DNA from 3 places in the Streptomyces lacaronensis genome. Region 3 is predicted to be linked to each of the others. Evidence: riboswitches for the same ligand, from Rfam matches in the RefSeq annotation. Region 3 holds a riboswitch; each other region holds the start of a gene.

Region 1 (7,606 bases), 5.8 Mb from region 3:
ACCTCACCAAGGCCGAGATCGAGCAGAACCAACGCGTCCTCGACAGCACCGTGGTCCCGCTCGTCGAGAAGTGGATCAACACCGAGCCCCAGTACGCCGACCTGCGCCGGGTCTACAACGCCCGGGTGGCGGCCGAGTACATCCGCCGGAAGGACGCGGCGTCGCCGACGGACTTCCACAACATCATCGACAGCAACGACGTCAAGCGGTGGCCGCTGCGCGCTCCGAACCAGGACTGGGACAAGCAGCAGGTCTTCGACAAGTACCGGAAGATCTTCACCGAAGGTGAGTTCAAGTACGAGCTCACCAAGGGCCAGGAGGTCTGGGTGATCACCGTCGGCGGCGTGGACTTCTCCAAGGCTCCCAAGCGGAACATCAGCCGCACCCAGTTCAACCTCCAGCACCGCGGCCTGGACAAGACCACCAAGACCTCCACCGGCGCCGAGACGACGTACCAGGACACCGAGACCGCGTACCTCGGCGGGACCTCGGGCAAGCTCCCCGGCGGCGACGAACCCAACCCGACGCCGACCCCGACCCCGACGCCGACCGACAAGCCGACGGACAAACCCACGGACAAACCGACCGACCAGCCGACCACTCCGGCACCCGACCCGTCCACCCCGGGCGCCGGGGACGCCGGTCAGCCGCCCGCGACCAAGGACCCGGACGGGGACCTCGCCGACACCGGTTCCAACATCCCAGTGGGCCTGATCGCAGGCATCGCCGCGGCCCTCGCGGCAGCCGGCGGAACGCTGGTGTGGTGGATGCGGCGGCGCAGGACCACCGAGGACGGCTAGGCGGTTTCCACCGCCCTGATGGCCCAGGCCGGGGCCCGCGCTTCGCGGGCCCCGGCCTGGGCCGCTGTCCGGATGAAACGGTCGGGGGCCGTGCGGCCAAGTACCGGGTGAAGGGATCACCGACACCTTGGAGGAACGGGTGCCCCTCATACCCGAACGACCCATGAGCCGGGGCGCGCCGCCACGGCCGGACGCCGCGGGATTCGCGGCGTTCTACGAGGAGAACTTCGACGCCGTCCTCGGCTTCGTGACCCGGCGCACGACCTGCCCGCAGGTGGCCGCGGACCTCACCGCCGACATCTTCGTCGCGGCGCTGGAGGCCGCCGGCCGGTACGACCCCGGGCGCGGCTCGCCCGCCGCCTGGTTGTACGGCATCGCGCGCAACGTCCTGTCCTCCCATTTCCGGGGCAACGTCCGCGAGCGGCACGCGGTGGCCCGGCTGAACGGGCACCGGCTGCTGGACGAGGAGGACATCGCCGCGCTGGAGGAGCGGATCGACGCGGAACGGGCGGCGCGGGAGCTGGCCGAGCGGCACAGCGCGCTGAGCGAGCCGCTGCGCGAGGTCCTCGATCTGGTGGCCGTCGACGGCCTCACCCCGCGCGAGGCCGCCCAGGCCCTCGGGCTCAACCAGGCGACGGTGCGGGTCCGACTGCACCGCGCCAAGCGGGCGCTGCGCGCCGCACACCCGGCCCGCGCCGACCGCGCCGACCGATCCGATCGCACAGAACGCGCCTTGGAGGTTGTCTCATGAGCACGCCCACCGGATTCAAGCAGCGTCTGGCGTCGGAGCTGTCGGCCATGGCCACGGACCCGGCCCCCGTTCGGGCCACCCGGGCCCCGGCCCGCCGCCTCCGCGTCCGGTTCGCGGTCGCGGCGGTGGCGGCGGCCGCCGCCGCCGCGGTGGTCGTGCCGACGCTGAGCGGCTCGGGCGCCTCGCCCGCGTACGCCGTGACCGAGCAGGACGACGGCTCGCTGATCCTCCACCTGGACCGCGCCGAGGGGCTGCCCGGTCTACAGAAGCAGCTGAAGGAGATGGGCGTGCGGGCGGCCGTCCTGGAGGGGGACGAGAACTGCCCCACGGGCGCACCGCCCCATGCCCCCTGGGCCACGGCGGGCTACGCGCTGACGTTCCCGTCCGCGCCCGGGAGGGCCCTCATCCACCCGGACATGATCCCGGACGACACCGTCCTGCCGAATGGCAAGCGGATCAAGGGCGCGACGCTGCTCATCGTGGCGGAGTTCGGCAAGGACCACACGACCAAGTCGGTGTCGTTCCGGCTGGTGCGGAAGGTCCCGAAGTGCAGCGTGCCGGGAATCGGCGGCGGTCAGGACGCGCACGCCTGACGCGAGGGCGGAGCCGCGGGCGACTCCCCCGGCTCCGCCTCCGTGGCCCGCCCGTCGAGGAAGGTGACCGTCTCGGCGAGCGGGGCCCGTTCCGTGCGGGCGTGAGGCGCGGTCGGGTCCTCGTAGCCGATCGACATGCCGCAGAAGAGGATCAGCCCCTCCGGGGGCGACACGACCTCCGCGACGGTCCGGCGGTACACCGACCACGCCATCTGGGCGCAGCTGTGCAGCCCCTCGGCACGGAGCAGCACCATCACGGTCTGGAGATACATCCCGGCGTCGGCCCACTGGGCCGGTCCCATACGGCGGTCGAGGTAGCAGAACAGAGCGGCGGGCGCGCCGAAGCAGTCCCAGTTCGCGGCGACGGCCGCGTGGCGGGCCCGCTGGTCGTCCCGTGGGATGCCGAGCGCGGCGTACCGCCGCTCGGCGGCCTCGGCGCGGCGCTCGCGGTACGGGCTGCTCAGCTCGGGCGGGTACATCGGGTACTCCCGCTCGTCCCCGCGATCCTCCGCGGCCACCCGCTCGGCGGTGCGCTTCTTGAGTTCGGCCAGCGGGTCGCCGGTCACCACATACGCCCGCCACGGCTGGAGGTTCCCGCCGGAGGGTGAGCGGGCCGCAGCGGACAGCACCCGCTCCAGCACCTCCCTCGGAACCGGCTCATCCGTGAACCCGCGCACCGCCCGTCGGCTCATGACCGCCTCGTAGACATCCATACCGACCTTGACGGGCGAGGGCGAGGAAAGGTGACCGGTCCATCCTCAGCAGCTCGAACGCACGTCGCCGGTCACCGGGCCCTGCCGGTAGGGGCCCGGTGACCGGCGTGGTCCGGCCGGATGCGTGCGGTCAGACGTAGAGGAAACCGCCGGGGACGTTGACAGTGCCGAAGGCGGTCACCAGAGTGACCGTCGCGTTGCCGACGGCCCCGGGCGGGGTGATGCCGGCCACCGTCGTGGGAGTGGCGGTCACACCGGTGGCGGGGACGCCGTTGAACAGCACGGCCAGCACACCACCGAGGCTGGTGCCGGTGATGGTGAACGCGGTGCCGCCGGTGGCGGGTCCGGTGGCGGGCGTGATGGCCACGGGCGCCGGTGCCGGCGGCGCGACGAAGTAGGTGAAGCCACCGGGCACGTTGCCGCTGCCGCCGGGGCCGGTGAGGGTCACGGTGACATTGCCGCCCGCGGGCGGGCCCGCCGGGGTGATGCCGATCAGGCTGGTCCCGGCGGGGTTGATGGCCAGGATGGCCGAGGGGCTTCCGCCGAAGGTGACGCCGGTGACCCCGGTCAGATTGGTGCCCGTGATCACGTACACGGTGCCGCCGGTGGTCGGGCCCACGGTCGGGGTGATGGCGACGGCGGCGGGCGGGGCCGGTGCCACGTAGGTGTACGGCAGGCCGTTGCTGGTCCCGGCGGCGGTGGTGACGGTGATCTGGACGGTACCGGGCGCGTGCGGCGGGGCTATCACCACGATGCCGTCGTAGCCGGGGTTGCCGCCGCCTCCGGGCCAGCCACCTCCGCCACCCCAGCCGCCGCCACCGCCACCCCAGCCACCACCGCCGGCAACGCCGGGGTTGTCCTGGTAGACGATGGTGGCGGGCGTGCCGCCGAAGGACACGCTGGTGACGCCGCGCAGGTTCTGCCCGAACAGCCGGACGTAGTTGCCACCGGCGGCGGGGCCCGAGTCGGGCACCACGGCGAGCAGCGTCGGCGGTCCCGACGGCGGCCAATAGCCCGCGGCGGCGGCGTTGGTGGCGGCGGTCGCGAGAGCGGTCGAGGTCATGGTCGGTCCTCCCGGGGAGGGGTTCGGGTGATGTGCGCCGACGGCATGCCGACCGGCGTGGGCACACACCGCCGGTCAACGCCTCGTCGTCACCGCGCGGCCGGGACAGGCCGCACCGGAGCAACGGATGAGCCACGGGCGGCCGGTCGGGGCGCGGGAGCGGTGCGCGGATGAGATCGGAGTCATGGGCGGACGCCCAGCTCCTGGAGTGGCCGATGAGGTATGGGGCAGCCACGGCGGCCACGTTCCCAGTTACCCACGCCCCTCGGCCTCGCTCAAGGCCTCACGGCGTCCATCACTCGTTTGGCGCATGAGGGCGCGCGTGGCGCCGAGCTTGTATGACAAGCGCTCGGCTATTCGGGCGAATGCGTGCCAAGGGGTATGGCTTGGCGTCGCCCGTCATGCCTCTAATGAGTGACATCGGCAGTGCCGACCCAGCAGTGACATCGGCCGTGCCGACCCCCGTATGACCACCCGGGGAGGAAACGATCCGATGAGCCTCGCCGCGTTCCTTCTCGCCCTCGGCACCACCTGCCGGATCACCCGCTTCATCACCAAGGACACCCTGGCGGCGGGGTTCAGGATCTGGGTCGCCGACCGCTTCGGCGACGACTCCCGCGCCTCCTACCTGGTCAACTGCGGCTGGTGCACCAGCACATGGGTGGCCGCCGCCATCGCCGTCTACGCCTCCTTGCTGCACACCACCGCGTGGTTCCACCTCCCGGCCACCGCCCTGACGCTCTCCTACCTGGCCGGTGTCGCCTCGCGATGGCTGGACTGACCCACCGCCCCACAACGACCCGAGGGAAAGGAAGGGCAACCATGGCCTGCAACTGCGGCGGAACAGCGGCTCAATGGCCGCCTCAACCCGTTGTCGTCTATGAGCTGACGCTGCCGGACGGCACGGTCCGGCGCTACGTCACCCACCAGGAAGCCGACGCCGCCAACAAGCGCGCGGGCTCCACCGGAGTGATCACCGCCGTCACCCGGTGACACCGAGGACCCACACCCCACACCCCCCACACCCCGCGCCCGGCGACCCGGCTGTCAGTGGCCTGCGGCAGACTGCGGGCATGGACATCACGATCAGGCGCGCACGGGACGAGGAACTGGACGCAATCGGAGAGCTCACCGCGCAGGTGTATCTGGGGGACGGACTCCTGGACTTCGGGGACAGTGATCCTTATCTCGCCACCCTGCGCGACGCCCGCCGCCGGGCCGCCGAGTCCGAGCTGCTGGTCGCGGCGGACGCGGCGAGCGACGAGGTGCTGGGCGCCGTGGCGTTCGCCGTGCACGGCGGGGCGTACGCGGAGCTGGCCCGCCCCGGCGAGGGCGAGTTCCGGATGCTGGCCGTCCGCCCCGAATCGCGCCGACGCGGCGCCGCCGAAGCGCTTGTGCGAGCCTGCCTTGACCGGGCCCGCGCACTGGGCCTGCGGCGCATAGTGATCAGCAGCCAGCACTCGATGACCGCCGCCCACCGCCTGTACGAGCGGCTGGGCTTCACCCGTGCCCCGGAGCGCGACTGGGGGCCCCTGCCGGGGACGGACCTCACCCTCTTGGCCTTCACCGTGGAGCTGTGACGCCCCGCGCCGCACGCCCCAGGTGATGGCCTGACCCGCGCCCCAGGTCACGGGCCACCTTCGGAACGCATTAGCACATTCATGCGAAACTCCGCAGCTCCGACACAAGATATGGGGGTGCGTGCGTCGGCCGACACAAGATGTATGCTCGTCCTCGCTGTCACCGCAGGGGAATCCGGTGGGAATCCGGAACTGTCCCGCAACGGTGTACGTGTGCGCTCATTTCGGCGTGCCCGTGAGTCCGAGCACCTGCCGACGGCCCTGTGAACACGTCCCCCGGCCCCGAGGGTTGGGCCGATGGACGCTGCGTGGTGTGCCCGGCGTACGAGGAGTGCGGCATCGGCATGCCCGTACGCGCCCATCGCACCACCCCTGGCGGCCTCAGGGCCTGTCCGGAGTTGTGATCTGGGCTCGCGGGGCGTGGTACGCACGCTCGCGGAGGTTGCCGAAACGCCCTAGTAGCTCCGCTACGAGGGCCTTCCGGCGCCTTGCGATCGCACGCACCACGCCCCGCTCCCTGAGCCCAGATCACAGCTCCGGACAGGCCCTGACCGAGCGAAGGAGAGCACCTCAGTGACCATCGCGCCCGCCGATCCGGTTTCAGCGCAGGCGGCTTCTCAGGCAGCGGACGACGCGCCCGGGACCGCCCTGCTACGGACTCTCACCGGACTCACCGCCGATCTGCCCGCCACCGATCCCGGCAAGGTCGCGGCCGCCGCCCTGCGCGGCCGTCATCCCGGTTCGGACGAGGCGGAGTTGCGTGCCCTCGCGACCGAGGCGGCGGCCGGACTGATCGCCGAGGAGCCGGAGTACTCGCGGCTCGCGGCGCGGCTGCTGGCGCTGACCATCACGGAGGAGGCGGCCGGGCAGGGCGCGGTCTCCTTCTCGGCCTCCGTCCGGGTGGGCCATCGCGAGGGCCTGCTCGCCGACTCCACCGCGGAGTTCGCCGCCGCCCACGCCGAGCGGCTGGACGCGCTGGTGGAGCGGGCGCTGGCCGACGGCGCCGACAACCGCTTCGGGTACTTCGGGCTGCGCACCCTCTACAGCCGCTATCTGCTGCGCCACCCCCTCACCCGTCAGGTGATCGAGACCCCGCAGCACTTCCTGCTGCGCGTGGCCTGCGGGCTCGCCGAGGACCACTCGGAGCGGGCGCTGGAGGACGTGGCCGAGCTCTACCGGCTGACCAGCACGCTGTCGTATCTGCCCAGCTCCCCCACGCTGTTCAACTCCGGCACCCGGCATCCGCAGATGTCGTCCTGCTATCTGCTGGACTCCCCGCTGGACGAGCTGGACTCGATCTACAACCGCTACCACCAGGTGGCGCGGCTGTCGAAGCACGCGGGCGGCATCGGCCTGTCCTACTCCCGCATCCGGGCGCGCGGTTCGCTGATCCGGGGCACCAACGGGCACTCCAACGGCATCGTGCCGTTCCTGCGCACGCTCGACGCCTCGGTGGCCGCCGTCAACCAGGGCGGCCGGCGCAAGGGCGCGGCCTGTGTCTACCTGGAGACCTGGCACGCGGACCTCGAGGAGTTCCTGGAGCTGCGGGACAACACCGGCGAGGACGCCCGCCGCACCCACAACCTCAACATCGCCCACTGGATCCCGGACGAGTTCATGCGCCGGGTCGAGGCGGACGCCGACTGGTCGCTGTTCTCCCCGGCCGACGCGCCCGATCTGGTGGACCTGTGGGGCGAGGAGTTCGACGCCGCGTACCGCAGGGCCGAGGCCGAGGGGAAGGCCGTCAAGCAGGTCCCGGCGCGCCAGCTGTACGCCCGGATGATGCGCACCCTCGCGCAGACCGGCAACGGCTGGATGACGTTCAAGGACGCCGCCAACCGCACCGCCAACCAGACCGCCGAACCCGGCAGGGTCGTCCACTCCTCCAACCTCTGCACCGAGATCCTGGAGGTCACCGACGACGGCGAGACCGCCGTGTGCAACCTCGGATCGATCAACCTCGCCGCGCACCTGGGCGAGGACGGGCAGCTGGACTGGGAGCGCCTGGACGCCACCGTCCACACCGCCGTGACCTTCCTCGACCGTGTGGTGGACATCAACTTCTACCCCACGGAGGAGGCCGGGGCCTCCAACTCCCGCTGGCGC
Region 2 (7,606 bases), 1.6 Mb from region 3:
GCTCGATGTTCCCGGCCGGGCTCTGGGCGGCGACGCAGATCTGCTCGAGCTTGACCCACACCGCCCAGTTGCCGAGCGCGGTCAGCTCGGCCTCCCGGCGGTCGCCCTTGTCGTCGTCGGCCGCGCTCCCGGCGCCCTCCGGCGCCTCCGGCCCGTCCTCGGGTTCCTCCCGCACCGTGAGCGCCCCGACGGACGAGAGGGCGTCCAGGGCCCAGTCGAGCAGCCCCTCCAGCGTGGCGGCGTCCTCGGCGTCCTTGGCGTCGTCGGCGCTCGCGGTACCCCCGGCGCCCTCCGCGGGCTCCCGGTCCTCCGTGACCTCCTGGGGGACCTCGCACCGCTCGGTGCGCAGCTCGGCGACCCGCTGCCGGAGCATGTCCAGCAGGGTGGAGATCGGCACGGGACCGGCCGAGAGCTGCAGCAGGGAGAGCAGCTGCGGTACGGCCTCGACGACCTCGGCGACCGCCGTCGGCTCGGCCGTCTCGGGGGCGGGGCAGGCCAGGGACCACGCGTCCAGGAGCGCGACCCAGCCCCGCAGCACGGCGCTGTCGTCCCGGTCCCACGCCTGGAGCCGCCAGCCGGGGCGGGTGGTGCCCGCGTGGTGCTCGATGAGGCCGATGAGGCGGGCGCGGTCCCAGTCGGTCCGCACCTCCCGCTCGCTCACCCCGAGCGCTTCGGTGGCGCGGGCGGCGGCCTCGTCGGACAGCGCCCCGGGCGCGCCGTGCTCGGCCGCGGCCCAGTGGGCGATCGCCACGGCCCCGGTGAGCCCCGCCCGGGCCTGCCGGGCCAGCTCCGACGGCGGCGGAGTGCCCTCCGGCGGACGGGGCGCCGGTCTTGAGCCACGGTTCACCGCGGGCCGGCGGGCCGTGGCCATCGGCCGGTTACGGACAAGTCGGAGCCGGGAGTCGCGCGGAGTACGGGACGTCACGGAAGCAGTCTCGCCTTTGACGGCCCGAAAGCCCAATCGGCACCCGTCCGGCGGTCGCCGCGAAGGGTTCACGCCATCTTACGGACGCTTCCGCCGCCGCCCCGCGAACGCTTCCCGCGCCGCCCCGCACGCGCTTCCGCGATCGCCTTACGGGCGCTACAGGAGGCCGGACGGCGCGGGAGACCGCCTTACGGGCGCTACAGGAGCGGTATCAGAAAGCGCCGCAGCGCCTCCTCGTACGCCTTGGGGTCCGCGTTCCACATGGCCGCGTGCGGGGCCTGCCGCACCGTGTGAAGGGTCACCAGATCACGTCTGCGGTAGACGAGTTCGCGCGAGACGTACCAGGGCGCGAGGGTGTCGTCGGGGCCGTGGGCGACGAGCGTGGGCACGGACAGCCGCTCCGGGTCGGCCACCTCCGGGAGCCTGCTGTCGTGGAGTCCGGTGCGCCCCTCTGCGGCGCGCAGGGCGAGCGGGAGCAGCGGCGCGGGGATGCCGCGGGCCGCGGCGAGGGCGCGCAGGGTGGCCTGCCAGTCGAGCACCGGGGAGTCCAGGACGAGGCCGATGACGCGGTGCCGCAGCGCGGAGTTCGCGGCGGCGTGGAGGGCCATCGAGGCGCCGATGGACCAGCCGTGCAGCACCACCCCGGTCGCCCCGTAGGCCACCGCGTAGTGGATGGCCGCGTCCAGGTCGCGCCACTCGGTGTCGCCGAGGTGGGATATGCCGTCCTCGGAGCGCGGGGCGCCGGGGTCGCCGCGGTAGGCGAGGTCGAGCACCGGCACCCGCAGCTGCCGCAGGAAGGGCATGACGACCATGGGGTGCTCACGGGTGGTGCCGAGGCCATGGGTGGTGATCACCCATGTGGAGCGTTCACCGGGGATGAACCAGGCGGGCAGCGGACCGAGTTCGGCGGGCACGTCCACGTCGGCGTGGTCGATGCCGAGCGCGTCCCGTGGGTTGCCGATGTGCACCTGGGGCGTCAGCCGGACCCGGGTGCCGGGGGTGAGCTCGCCGTGGGTGACCCGCTCCAGGCGGCGCACGACGCAGTCGGCGGGGTGCGGGGCGTCCTCGATGACGGGGCCGACGACGGCGTGGCAGGAGCGGCCGGTGAGGCCGTAGGTGCCGGGGCGCAGCGAGCCGAGCGTGCGGGTCAGGGTGATCTGGCCGGCCGCGGTCGCGTGGACGGTCAGCGGCGCCTCGTTCGGCAGCGGACGGTCGGGGGCCGGTTTCAGCGCAGCGCTGGTGGCGTACCGTCCGGCCGCCACCGCGGCCACGCCGACACTCAGCAGGGTGGTGGCGGCCGCGACCGCCGTTGTTCGCAGACGCATCCCTCCCAGTGTGGTCGGGGAGGCGGCGCCAGGCCAGCGGGCGTGCCCGGCCGGGTGACCGTCCGGCCGGGGCCCGGGGCGGGGCCGAGGACGGGCCGGGGCCGGGACGGGCCGGGCGGGGGCCGGGGACGTGCCGGGGCGGGCTCAGCCCTTCTGGCCGTAGCCGCTCAGCTTCTCGGCGGCGCGCCGCATCTCGTCCGGCGGGATCAGGGAGGGGGTGCGGCCGGGGACGGAGACCGCGGTGAGCCAGACCCGGCACATCCATTCGAGCTGGGCGGTGCGGTCGTACGCCTGGTCCAGGGTGGCGCCGTGGACGACGGTGCCGTGGTTGCGCAGCAGACAGCCGCTGCGGTCGCGCAGCGCCTCGAGCATGGCGTCGGCCAGTTCGTCCGTGCCGTAGAGCGCGTAGGGCGCGACGCGGACCGGGCCGCCGAGGGCCGCGGTCATGTAGTGGATCGCGGGGAGCTCGTCGACGAGCGTGGAGACGGCCGTGGCGTGGACGGCGTGGGTGTGGACCACGGCCTCGGCGTCGGTCTCCCGGTAGACCGCCAGGTGCATGGGCAGCTCGCTGGTGGGCTTCAGCGTGCCGAGGACCTGCCGCCCGTCCAGATCGACGGCGACGGCGTCCCTGGGGCCGAGCCGGTCGTAAGGGACGCCGCTCGGGGTCACCAGGACGGTGTCGCCGACCCGGGCCGAGACATTGCCCGAGGTGCCGACGACCAGGCCGTCGGCGGTGGTCCTGCGGGCCGTACTCACCACCTGCGTCCATGCCTGCCGCAGGGGATGCGTCAGCCGCGGCTGCGGCTGCCGCGTGGATCGCGACTGGGTCACCTGCCCTCACCTCCGGGGCCCGATCCTTCCAGGCGGCCACCGGCCGCGCGGCGGCGGGACCGGAACGGGCACGGCGGGCGACTACGACCGTGCCTCGTGGGCACCCGACTCCGGGCGGTGAACGCAGAGGGGACGGCGGACGCCCGCGAGGCCGGTCCCGGGGCCTGCTCCGGCGGCCCTCGATCCCGGCTCAACTCCCATACGACATGGGAACGTAGGCTGGAATTCACCGGGCTTTAGCGACCCCGCAACCATGTCACCCTGACGCCCTGCTCAGTTCATCTCCCGTTCACCCTGTTTCCTTACGTTTCACCGTGCCACTAACGACCTTCGAACTGATTGACCGGGTGTATGGAACACATCACGCTTCTCATCGGGATCGTGATCGTCACGGCCTTGGTGTTCGACTTCACGAACGGCTTTCACGACACGGCTAACGCCATGGCCACCACCATCTCCACGGGAGCACTCGGGCCCAGGGTGGCGGTGGCGATGTCGGCCGTCCTCAATCTCGTCGGCGCGTTCCTGTCCGTGGAGGTGGCCAAGACCATCTCCGGTGGGATCATCGACGAGGGATCCGGTATCCAGCCAGAAGTGATCTTCGCGGGACTCGTCGGCGCGATCCTGTGGAACCTGGTGACGTGGCTCGCCGGACTCCCCTCCAGCTCCTCGCACGCCCTGTTCGGCGGTCTGATCGGCGCCACCGTGGTCTCCGTGGGCCTGGACGGGGTCAACGGCGACGCGATCGTCATGAAGGTCCTGATCCCCGCCGTCGCCGCGCCGATCGTGGCCGGCATCGCCACGCTGGCCGCCACCCGGCTGACCTACCGGCTCGGCCGCGACCGCTCCCCGGAGGACACCGCGAAGGGCTACCGCGCGGGGCAGATCGCCTCGGCCGCCCTGGTCTCCCTGGCCCACGGCACCAACGACGCCCAGAAGACGATGGGCGTGATCACCCTGGCGCTGGTCACCGGGAACGTGGTGGCGCCCGACTCCGACCCGCCGCTGTGGGTCATCGTCTCGGCGGGCCTGGCCATCGCGCTCGGCACCTACCTGGGCGGCTGGCGCATCATCCGCACCATGGGCAAGGGCATCACCGACATCCAGCCGCCGCAGGGCTTCGCCGCCCAGACCGGCGCCGCCACCGTCATCCTCGCCTCCTCCCACATCGGCTTCGCGCTCTCCACCACCCAGGTCTGCTCGGGCGCCGTGATGGGCGCGGGTGTCGGCCGTAAGGGCGCCGTGGTGCGCTGGTCGACCGCGGGCCGGATGGTGGTCGCCTGGGTGCTGACCCTGCCGGCCGCCGGTCTGGTGGCGGGCGCCGCCGCGCTCCTGGCCGACCAGGGGAACGCGGGAATCACGGCGGTGGCCGTGCTCGCCGTCCTGGCCTGCGGGGCGATCTGGATGCTGTCGCGCCGCAAGCCCGTGGACCACACCAACGTCAACGAGGTCGGCACCCAGGAGCCGGTGGGCGCCGTCACGGCCGCCCTGCGGTCCGTGGCCCCGCCGCCCGCCGGTGCGCCGAGCGCCGCCCCCGAGGACGGCACCTCGGAGAGCACGCCCGAGCAGTCCCCCACCCCCGCCGTCGCGAGCAGCACCACCCGCTAAGGAGCCAGGAAACATGAGCATCGACTGGGCGGCACTCGGTCAGGTCTTCGGCATCAGTCTCGCGGTGACGGTCGCCATGGTGGGCGTCTTCACCCTGGGCATCGTCGGCACCTCCCGTAAGGCGGCGCCGGAGCAGGGCCGCACGGCCGCCGTGCCCGGTGGCACGGTGGGCGCCTCCCCGCTCGCCCGCACCGGCGCGTACGCCTGCTTCGCGGTGTGCGCCGCGGTCGTGGTGTACGGCATCTACCTGATCGTCGCCTGATATCTGATCGTCGCCTGAGGACCCGCTTCCCCGAACGACCCACCGGCCGCCGGATGGTGGCGCTGACCAGCGCCGACCGTCCGGCGGCCGTCCTGTGAGGTGCGGTTGTCTGTGGGGCTCGGCACACTCGGGCGTCATGGGTCATATGCGAGTTGACGGCCATTCGCGGCCCATGGTGGACTTCCCGAGCCAAACGGCGGCAGGAGAGGAAGCCGGTGAGAATCCGGCGCGGTCCCGCCACTGTCACCGGGGAGCACCCTCCCATCGCCTGTATGGGGTCACGGCTCGTCCGTACGGTTCGTCGCGTACGCGGGGCTGGAAGACCGGGAGGGCCGCGGATCCGGGAGCCAGGAGACTCTCACCGCCGGTCACGTCGAACCAGGGCGCGGACCCTGAGTGAGGACATACCGCCATGCCCGGCATCGCCACGCCGCCAGCCCTCCCTGTCCGATTCGGCTCTTCCGGCCCCTCTGGCCCGTCTGGTTCCGCATCGCCGCGCCGAGGCGTGACGGCGGCCTGACGGATGCGTGCCGACCACGCCTCGTTCGCGTGCGGCGCGGCCCTCGGCTTCCTCGGCGACCTCGCCACGGGCGATCCGCGCCGCGGCCATCCGGTGGCCGCGTTCGGGCGCGCCGCCGCGGCCGCCGAGCGCCTGCTGTGGCGCGACCACCGGGGTTACGGGGCCCTGCACACCGCGTTGTGCGCGGGCGGCGCGGCCGCCGGTGCGGCGCTGCTGACCCGCGCTGTACGGGGCCTTGACGGCCGCCGTGGCGCGGAGGTCGCGCTGACCGCCGCCGCCACCTGGGCCGTGCTGGGCGGCACGAGCCTGGGCCGTGAGGCACGGGCCGTCGGCGGAGCGCTGGCCGCCGGGGACCTCGATGTCGCCCGGGAGCGGCTGCCGCATCTGTGCGGCCGCGATCCGCAGGCGCTGGACGGGCCGCAGATCGCCCGCGCGGTCGTCGAATCGGTCGCCGAGAACACCTCCGACGCGGTCGTGGGCGCGCTGATGTGGGGCGCCGTGGGCGGCGTGCCGGGGCTCATAGGTTTCCGCGCCGTCAACACCCTGGACGCCATGGTGGGCCACAAGTCGCCGCGCTACCGGCGGTTCGGCTGGTCGGCGGCCCGGCTGGACGATGTGGCCGGCTGGCCCGGTGCACGCCTTACGGCGGCCCTGGCGACCCTCGCGGGCCCCGATCCGCGCGGTGCGTGGCGCGCCTGGCGGCGCGACGGCCGACGCCATCCGAGCCCCAACGCGGGCCCCGTGGAGGCGTCCTTCGCGGGTGCGCTCGGCGTCCGGCTGGGCGGCACCCTCGCGTACGGCGGCCGGGTCGAACACCGGCCGGTGCTCAACTCCGGCGGGCGGCCGGTGGAGTCGGCCGACATCGAGCGGGCGATACGGCTGTCGCGGCGCGTCGGCGTCCTGGCGCTCGGGGTGTCCATGGCGGCCCGGCCGGTCCTGCGGGCGTTGACGAGGCGGCTCCGGGCCTTGGGAAGGGGCGGCGGATGAGCGGGATACGCGGTAAGGGCGGCACGGACGGTTCCGGGGCGCGCGGCGGGGGGCTGCTCGTCGCGGGCACGACCTCCGACGCGGGCAAAAGCGTGGTGACGGCCGGGATCTGCCGGTGGCTCGCCCGTAAGGGCGTCAGCGTGGCGCCCTTCAAGGCGCAGAACATGTCGCTCAACTCCTTCGTCACGCGGGAGGGGGCGGAGATCGGGCGGGCCCAGGCCATGCAGGCCGCCGCCGCGCGCGTCGAGCCGAGCGCGCTGATGAACCCGGTCCTGCTGAAGCCTGGCAGCGACCGCAGCAGCCAAGTGGTGCTGCTGGGCAGGCCGGTGGGCGAGCTGAGCGCGCGCGGGTACTTCGGCGGGCCCGGAGCCCCCTCGCCGGGCGAAAGGCTCTCCGCGGGGCGTGAGGCGCTGCTGGGGACCGTCACGGAGTGCCTGGAGGAGCTGCGGAGCGCCCATGACGCGGTGATCTGCGAGGGCGCGGGCAGCCCGGCCGAGATCAATCTGCGCCGCACCGACATCGTCAACATGGGGCTGGCGCGCGCCGCCGGGCTTCCGGTCGTGGTGGTCGGGGACATCGACCGCGGTGGCGTCTTCGCGTCCTTCTTCGGCACGACCGCGCTGCTGTCGGCGGCGGACCAACGGCATGTGGCCGCCTACTTGGTGAACAAGTTCCGCGGCGATGTGAGCCTCCTGGAGCCCGGTCTCGAGATGCTGCGCGACCTCACCGGGCGCCCGACCGTCGGGGTACTCCCGTTCGCCCACGGGCTGGGCATCGACGAGGAGGACGGGCTGCGGGTGTCGCTGCGCGGCGCGGTGCGGGAGAGCGTCGTGGCGCCCCCTTACGGCGCGGATGTCCTGCGGATAGCGGTGGCCGCCGTGCCGCTGATGTCCAACTTCACGGACGTGGACGCGCTGGCGGCGGAGCCGGGCGTGATCGTGCGGTTCGTGGACCGGCCCGAGGAGCTGGCCGACGCCGATCTGGTGGTGCTGCCGGGCACCCGGGGCACCGTAAGGGCGCTGGAGTGGCTGCGTGAGCGCGGGCTGGCCGACGCGATCGCCCGGCGGGCCGCCGAGGGCCGTCCGGTGCTGGGCGTCTGCGGCGGCTTCCAGGCGCTCGGGGAGCGCATCGAGGACGAGGTCGAGTCG
Region 3 (7,606 bases):
CCCGGGGCGTCGGGCACGACCACGTCGAACGCGTCGGCGGGGTCGGCGCCGTACGCACCGGGGTCGGTGAGGTGCGGGATGACCTTCGTATAGCGCCAGAACGAGTCCGGCCAGCCGTGGCTGAGCACCAGCGGCAGGGCGGGCCCGGCCGGGGCGGCGGCCTTGATGTGGGCGAAGTGGATCCCGAGGCCGCCGAGCCGGACCCGGAACCTGGGCAGCCGGGCGAGCGCCGCCTCCTGCGCCGCCCAGTCGAACCCGTCCGCCCAGTAGGCGACGAGCTCACGGAGGTAGGCGAGGTCGGTCCCGAGCGCCCACCCGGCGTCCTCGGGCGCATCCGGCCAGCGGGTCGCGCGCAGCCGCGCGCGGAGGTCATCGAGGGCGGCGGGGTCGGTCCGCGGGGTGAACGGCTCGGGTCGGGGCGGGGCATCCGGCATGCCACGTACCCTACAAGCGGGCTTCGCCCGCGAGGCGATTCAGGTCGATTGGCGGCGGCGATACGCCTGCGTCTTCACGCGGTTGCCGCACAGCTGGGGTGAGCACCATTTGGCCCGGCCCGGGCGGGAGTTGTCGTAGAAGACCCACTGGCAGTCGGGGGCCGGACACATCCTGAGCCGATACCAGGTCCCATTCACCGTGGCGGTCAGCGCGGACATGACGATGTGCGCGAGGGCGGTGTCCACGGGGTCGGCGGCGATGGTCAGGTGGGCGCCGTGGCCCGCGGTCAGTGTGACGTGGAAGGAGTAGCCGACCGCGGCATCGCCACCCTGGCCGTCACCGTCCGCGTCCTGGCGCAGCGCGGCCCGCAGCGCCGTGCGCAGTTCGTGGGCTCTGGTCAGGTGGCCCTGATGGGCCTTGGTCTCGGGGGCGTCGCCCACGAGCAGGTCGTGCTCCCGCAGCCAGCGCTCCAGATCGACGGGCGTGGCGAGCGCGTCGCGCCCCGTGAGGCGCCGCCCGTGCGCGACGAATCCCCGGCGGTCCTCGGTGTTGGCGAAGTGATGGAGCAGGGCGATGCCCGCCGGGAGGCCCTCGACGTCCTCGGCCCTAGTCGGTGGCAGCATGACCGATGTCTCCGTGAACGCGCCGGTAGGCGTCCTTCACCCGGATCCGATCGCCGTCGAACTCAAACATGTCACAGCCGTGCACCTCGTGGGCCTGGCCATCGGCATCGGTACCGGTGTAGGACCACTGGCAAGCGCCCCGGTCCCCGGCGATGAAGGCCACTCCGCCGGGCCGCGACTCGAGCCCCGCGTCATAGGCGAGCATCAGCTCAAAGCCCTTGCGCACTTCGGCCCGGCCGCGGAAGGTCAGGCCCGGCTCCGGGCCGACTGACGCGCGGAACACACAGTCGTCCGTCATGAACTCCATCAGCAGGTCCAGATCCTTCCGCCGCCATGCCTCGCCGAAGCCCGCCAGCCGTTCCAGTGTCATCCCCATGAACTAGACCCTTCCTGCGAAGCGAGCGGTGAGATAGGCATCCGTGTTCGGGCCGTCGGGGTTGGCGAGCACATGGCGCAGCCATGCCCGGCGTTCGAAGTCGGTGACGGCCAGCTCCCAGACGCAGCCGATGGCCTCACCGGGGTGCGGTGTCAGCGCGTCCGGCTGCTCCAGGGGCGCCGAGAAGAGCCGCTGATGGATCTCGTTCTCCCCGTGCCACCAGTCCACCAGCGCGAAACAGCGGTCGGCCGCGTCATGCGCGATGGCGAAGCCGATGCCATAGCGGCTGTCCGACCGGGCGGGGCCGGGCAGCGCCGAGGCCGCGGCCTCCACGGTCGCGGCCACCAGCGCGGGGCGCGGCACATCGGACCACGCGCTGATGCCGTACACCTTCACGGCCCATTCACCGACCGTCTCCAGGCCCAGGAAGCCGATGGCCCGAGGGCGATGCGGCTGCCGAAGCACGACCGATCCCTGGTGCGCACCCATGGCCCGCCCTCCTCCACGACGACACGTCTTAAATGATTAGCAGGTGTCGCCTCTCTCGCGCAACACCTGGCCCCAGGACCGGCCGATTCGCCCGGGTGACGCGGCGGGGGCGGCTCGCCCATCGCCCATCGGCGGCTTCGCTGTCCGGCGCAGGAAGCGGATGACCGGGTGGCCCGGATCGTGGGTGACATCGGCCCGGACGCCGTAGACCCGCTTGATCAAGGACGGGGTCAGCACATCGCCGGGAGTGCCTTCGGCCACGACATGTCCCTCGCGGAGGACCAGCAGGCGGTCGCAGTACATCGCGGCGAGGTTGAGGTCGTGGAGGGCGATCACGGTGGCGATCGGCAGGCCGACGACGAGGTCGAGCAGATCGAGCTGGTGCTGGATGTCGAGGTGGTTGGTCGGCTCGTCGAGCAGCAGCTCACGCGGTTCCTGGGCGAGGGCCCGGGCGATCTGGGTGCGCTGACGCTCGCCACCGGAGAGGGTGTGCCACGACTGACCGGCCCGGTCGGTCAGTCCGCTGCGCTCCAGGGCCGCGTCGACGGCCCGGGTGTCCGCGGTGGAGGCCGACGCCCAGGCGCGCCGGTGCGGGATGCGGCCGAGGCCCACCACCTCGCGGACGGTCAGTTCGGTCTGGGTGTGGGCGTGCTGTTCGACGGTGGCGATACGGCGGGCCGTGGCACGGCGGCCGACTTGTGGCAGGGCACGGCCGTCCAGGGTGACCACTCCGGCGGAGGGCGCGAGGATCCCGGCGAGCAGCCGCAACAGGGTTGACTTCCCGGAGCCGTTGGGGCCGAGCAGGCCCACCGTCTCGCCGGGGCGCAGGGTGAGGGTGACGCCGTCGACGATCAGCCGGCCGTCGGTGCGGCGGCTGACGCGGTCCGCGCGGAGCCCGGACGCCGCTTCCGGAGTGGCGGCGGACTCCATGCCGGGGGTTTCCGCTGTGGAGTCGGTCATGTCTTCCTCCGGCCGCGGTAGAGCACGGCGACGAAGGCCGGTACGCCGATGAGGGACGTCACCACGCCCACCGGGACCTCCTGGGGGTCGATGACGGTGCGGGCGGCGGTGTCCACCCACACCAGGAAGACGGCCCCGGCCAGTGCGGTGACCGGCAGCAGACGGGCGTGGCCGGAGCCGGTGAGGGCGCGGGTGGCATGCGGGAGGACCAGGCCGACGAAGCCGATGGCCCCGGCGGAGCTGACCAGGGTCGCGGTGAGCAGCGCGGTCGCGCACAGCAGGACGAGCCGGGTACGGGCCACCCGGACACCGAGCGCCGCCGCGGCCTCCTCCCCGAAGGCGAACGCGTCCAGGGTGCGGGCGTGGCCGAGACAGACCACGAGGACGGCGGCCAGGACGCCGGCACACAGCAGTACATCGCCCCATCCGGCGCCGGTGAGCGAGCCGAGGAGCCAGAACAGCACGGCCCGGGTGGTGTCGGCGTCCGCGGAGGTGAGGACGATGAACGAGGTCAGCGCGGAGAACAGCTGCATGGCGGCCACTCCGGACAGCACCACGCGGTCGGTGCTGCCGCCGAGGCTGTGGCTGAGTACCAGCACCAGGCCGAACGACAGCAACGCACCGGTGAACGCGCCCGCCGACAGGGACACGGCCCCGCCGCCCACGCCGAGCACGACCACGGTGACGGCGCCCGTGGAGGCACCCGAGGACACCCCGAGCACGAAGGGATCGGCCAGTGGATTGCGCAGCAGGGACTGCATCACGGCCCCGCAGAGGGCCAGACCCGCCCCGCACACCGCGGCGAGCAGTGTGCGCGGCATGCGCAGGTTCCACACGATGCCATCCCGAAGCGGCGGCAAGGTGCTCTCCCCCAGGCCCAGATGGGCGGTGACCGCCGCCCATACGTCGGCGGTGGAGATGTCGGCCGGGCCGGTGGTCACGGCGAACGCGACCGACGCGAGCAGCGCGGCCGGCCCGCCCGCGACCAGCAGCAGGAGGCGGGTGCTCAGGAGGCGGGTGCTCAGGAGGCGGGTACCCGCGCGGCGGGTGCTCACCTTTCGAGTACTCACTTGGCGAGCCCGAAGTCGCGCAGCCCGGCGGCGACCTGCTCCACCCCTTCGACCGTACGGAGGGACGGGTTCATGGCCTGCCCGCTCAGCAGGATGTACCGCTTCTTCCGCACGGCGGTGAGATCGCGGGTGGCGGCGTTGGTCTCGAGGAAGCGCGTCTTGGCCCTGGCGGTCTCCGCGGTCTGCTGCCTGCGCGTGAGGTCGCCGAGGACGATGACGTCCGGGTCGCGGTCGGCCACGGTCTCCCAGTTGATCTGCGGCCACTCGTCGTGGGTGTCGGAGAAGGCGTTCTCCGCCCCGACGGCCCGGGTGATGGCACCCGGCGCGCCACAGCAGCCGGCGAGGTACGGCGACTGGGAGTTGGCGAACCAGTACATGAGGGAGACACCGGAGGCGTCCACTCCCTCCGTGGCCCTGCGGACGCGCTCCTTCAGCCGCGCGACGAGCCTCTCACCGCGCTCGTCGACACCGAACGCGTGGGCAAGGTCGCTTATTTCGCCGTACACCGCATCAAGCGTGAGGGGCTTGCCGCGGGAGCCGTCGCCACCGCTGTCGGCGTCCCTGCCCGCCGCGCAGTCGGACGGCGAGACATACGTGGGCACGCCCAGCTTCTCGAACTGCTCGCGGGTGGCCACGCCGCCCTTGCCGAGGGTGGAGACGAACGAGGCGGTGACGAAGTCGGGTTCGGCGTCCAGGGACTTCTCGAAGGACGGCGCGTTGTCGGCCAGACGGGGCACCGTGGCATTGGCCTTCTCCAGGCCCTTCATCACCGGGTCGGTCCAGGTGGCGGTGGCTGCCATGCGGTCGGCGAGGCCGAGCGAGAGCAGGATCTCCGTGCTGCCCTGGTTGAGCGACAGGGCCCGCTTCGGGGCGGACTTCAAGGTGACCTTGTGGCCGCAGTTGTCGATCGTGCGCGGATAGCCCGCACCGGCGGGCCTTCCGGCGCCGGCGTCGTCATGGCCGGAGCCACCGCACGCGGTGAGCAGAAGAGCGGGGGCGAGCAGGAACGCCGCGGTACGGCGGGCGGAGCGGAGCACGGGCAGCCTCGGTGGTCGGGGCTCGTACGCGGAGCCTGGCCTACGGACGTCCTCCGCACACCGGGCGCGGAGGTGCCAGCAGGTCTTCGGACTCGGGCTCGTCCGGACGGGGCCCCTTCCCGGTGCTCGTTCGCGACGGCCCCACGGCCGCCGCGGACTCCTCCCAGTGGTGTCACATGCCCCGCCCGTCCCCCTCACCGCTGCGCGTCAGTTCCGGATTCGCACCGGATTCCCTGGCCTCGGATGTGGCACGACTGGCTCCCCGAGACTACCAAGAGCGTCGAGCCGCCACGTCCCACGGTCAGTTCGGCCGCCGACGGGCCCGCTTCACCTCTCGGTCCACGGCCCAGGCGTCGCCGACCGGCCCGAGGTGGCCGAGCTTGTCGGGGTTGACCACCGTGCGGATGGTCTGGATCTGCCCGTCGAGCACATCGAGGGCCAGGGTGTGGAGCACCTTGCCGTCCCGGTCGCGGACGATCGCGCCGGGCTGGCCGTTGACCTCGTGCGGCTCCAACGACACATCGATCCGCAGCAGCCAGGGGAAGACACCGCCCAGCAACCGCGCCACGTTCTCCGCGCCCATGACGGCCCTGGCCAGCTGCGGGGCCTTGCCGCCACCGTCCCCGACCAGCCGCACATCGGCGGCCAGCAGCTTCCGCAGCCCGCCCACGTCGCCGTCCTTCAGCGCGTCGAAGAACCGGGTGGCCAGCTCCTGCCGCTCCTGCCGGTCCGCCGCGAACCGGGGCCGTCCGGCCCGCATGTGGCGCCGCGCCCGCACCAGCAGCTGCCGGCATGCCGTCTCCGACCGTTCCACCGCCGTGGCGATCTCGTCGAATCCGAAGCCGAACACCTCCCGCAGTACGAACACCGCCCGCTCCAGCGGGCTGAGCCGCTCCAGGAGCAGCAGCGCCGCCATCGACACCGAGTCGGCCAGCTCCACCGCCCGGGCCGGATCCTGGTACGGGTCGCTGAGCAGCGGCTCGGGGAACCACGGGCCCACGTATTCCTCCCGTCGCACCCGCGCGGAGCGCAGCACGTCGATCGAGACGCGGGTCACCGTGGCCGACAGATATGCCTTGGTGGACGTGGGCCGGGTGGCCGAGCCGTCGAAGCGCAGCCATGTGTCCTGCACCGCGTCCTCGGCCTCGCTCACACTGCCCAGGATCCGGTAGGCGATCGAGAACAGCAGTGGCCGCAGCTCCTCGAACTCCTCGACCTCGCTCACGCCGATTCCCCCCCTCAACGACCGGCCGGCCGGACTGGCACCGATCAATGGAACTGCCCGACCCGGTAGTCGCCCGCCGGCTGCTGGGTGATGACATTCAACCGGTTCGCCATATTCATGAAGGAGACCAGGATCACCAGGGCGGTGAGCTGCTCCGCGTCGTAGTGCTTGGCGGCGTTCGCCCACACCTCGTCGCCGACGCCACCGGCCGCGTCCGCGACCCGGGTCCCCTCTTCCGCCAGCTCCAGCGCGGCACGCTCGGCGTCGGTGAAGACAGTGGCCTCCCGCCACGCCGCCACCAGGTTGAGCCGCACGGCGGTCTCACCGGCCGCGGCGGCCTCCTTGGTGTGCATGTCGAGGCAGACGGCGCAGCCGTTGATCTGGCTCACGCGCAGCGCCACCAGCTCCTGCGTGGCGGGCGGCAGCGGCGAGTCCTTGACCGCCTTGCCCGCCGCCATGACGGGCTTGAGGACCTTGCCCGCGGTGGGGCTGGCGGAGTAGTTCAGTCGCGCGTCCATGGTGTGCTCCTCCGTGGTTGTCAGTGGCTACACCCCCGAGACGAGGCAGCCCGGTCCCCTGTGACATGGACGGATGTGACCTGCGTCTCCCCGCCACCGGGCCCGCTGAGCCGAACGGGTGACTTCTCTCGCTTTCCTTGTCACCGCCCTGCGATTTTGCGTTGCTGGGGTTCGGGGCGTGGCGGTCCCGCCGTCCGGCGAGATCGCCACCCCCGACCTCACAGCGTCCTCGCCTCGCTGACCTTCACCGGCTGACGCTCCGGCAAAGACCACGTCGCGCCCTCCGGGACCTCCGCCCGGAGGGCACAACAGCGCATCACCTACGGCGTCCATGACCGCTGTGATCCAGACAGTTGTACGCTACGGCTCGGTCCGATCAACCGAATACAACGGGGAGACAGAGTCATCGTGAGCGAGCGCACCGGCAGAATACGTTCCCCTCGTACCTACTCCGCCGTATCGGGGGTGCTCACCGGGACGATCGCCCTCTACATCGCGCTTGTCGCCCTCGGCAACATCACCGACTTCGACTCCAATCAGCAATTCGTCCGCCATGTCCTGGCGATGGACACCACGTTCAAGGACGACGACCTGATGTGGCGGGCCATCAAGTCCACCGCGCTCCAGGACACCGCCTACGTCGCCATCATCGTCTGGGAGAGCGTCGCCGCCCTGGTCCTCCTCGCCGCGACGGCCATGTGGGGCGTGGGACTGCGCGGAGGCAGCGTCCGCCGCGCCCGCCAGGCCAGCACCGTGGGGCTGTTGATGCTGATGCTGCTGTTCGGCGCCGGGTTCATCGCCATCGGTGGCGAGTGGTTCGCCATGTGGCAGTCCAAGCAGTGGAACGGGCTGGAGGCCGCCACCCGCGTCTTC

Evidence for each region. Region 3 has a riboswitch for cobalamin ahead of ACMTAK_RS44290 (ABC transporter substrate-binding protein). Riboswitches for the same ligand answer to the same signal wherever they lie in the genome.
Region 1: another riboswitch for cobalamin. It lies ahead of ACMTAK_RS18695 (ribonucleoside-diphosphate reductase subunit alpha); the one in region 3 lies ahead of ACMTAK_RS44290 (ABC transporter substrate-binding protein).
Region 2: another riboswitch for cobalamin. It lies ahead of ACMTAK_RS37360 (cobalamin biosynthesis protein); the one in region 3 lies ahead of ACMTAK_RS44290 (ABC transporter substrate-binding protein).

What each region holds. Positions count from the first base shown of each region.
Region 1 is NZ_JBLHDK010000003.1:4,435,754-4,443,359, forward strand. It holds gene ACMTAK_RS18655 (hypothetical protein) at 1-800, shown strand, start outside; gene ACMTAK_RS18660 (RNA polymerase sigma factor) at 964-1,551, shown strand; gene ACMTAK_RS18665 (hypothetical protein) at 1,548-2,144, shown strand; gene ACMTAK_RS18670 (nitroreductase) at 2,126-2,857, opposite strand; gene ACMTAK_RS18675 (IPT/TIG domain-containing protein) at 2,988-3,920, opposite strand; gene ACMTAK_RS18680 (hypothetical protein) at 4,414-4,701, shown strand; gene ACMTAK_RS18685 (DUF7196 family protein) at 4,743-4,913, shown strand; gene ACMTAK_RS18690 (GNAT family N-acetyltransferase) at 4,994-5,500, shown strand; cobalamin riboswitch at 5,611-5,771, shown strand; gene ACMTAK_RS18695 (ribonucleoside-diphosphate reductase subunit alpha) at 6,074-7,606, shown strand, end outside.
Region 2 is NZ_JBLHDK010000003.1:8,673,344-8,680,949, reverse strand. It holds gene ACMTAK_RS37385 (hypothetical protein) at 1-925, opposite strand, end outside; gene ACMTAK_RS37380 (alpha/beta hydrolase) at 1,123-2,250, opposite strand; gene ACMTAK_RS37375 (class II aldolase/adducin family protein) at 2,395-3,081, opposite strand; gene ACMTAK_RS37370 (inorganic phosphate transporter) at 3,433-4,689, shown strand; gene ACMTAK_RS37365 (hypothetical protein) at 4,703-4,951, shown strand; cobalamin riboswitch at 5,111-5,328, shown strand; gene ACMTAK_RS37360 (cobalamin biosynthesis protein) at 5,475-6,458, shown strand; gene ACMTAK_RS37355 (cobyric acid synthase) at 6,455-7,606, shown strand, end outside.
Region 3 is NZ_JBLHDK010000003.1:10,228,942-10,236,547, reverse strand. It holds gene ACMTAK_RS44320 (epoxide hydrolase family protein) at 1-434, opposite strand, end outside; gene ACMTAK_RS44315 (CGNR zinc finger domain-containing protein) at 474-1,058, opposite strand; gene ACMTAK_RS44310 (nuclear transport factor 2 family protein) at 1,042-1,434, opposite strand; gene ACMTAK_RS44305 (hypothetical protein) at 1,438-1,923, opposite strand; gene ACMTAK_RS44300 (ABC transporter ATP-binding protein) at 1,960-2,853, opposite strand; gene ACMTAK_RS44295 (FecCD family ABC transporter permease) at 2,880-3,893, opposite strand; gene ACMTAK_RS44290 (ABC transporter substrate-binding protein) at 3,950-4,990, opposite strand; cobalamin riboswitch at 5,051-5,264, opposite strand; gene ACMTAK_RS44285 (RNA polymerase sigma-70 factor) at 5,292-6,215, opposite strand; gene ACMTAK_RS44280 (carboxymuconolactone decarboxylase family protein) at 6,260-6,733, opposite strand; gene ACMTAK_RS44275 (DUF2165 domain-containing protein) at 7,142-7,606, shown strand, end outside.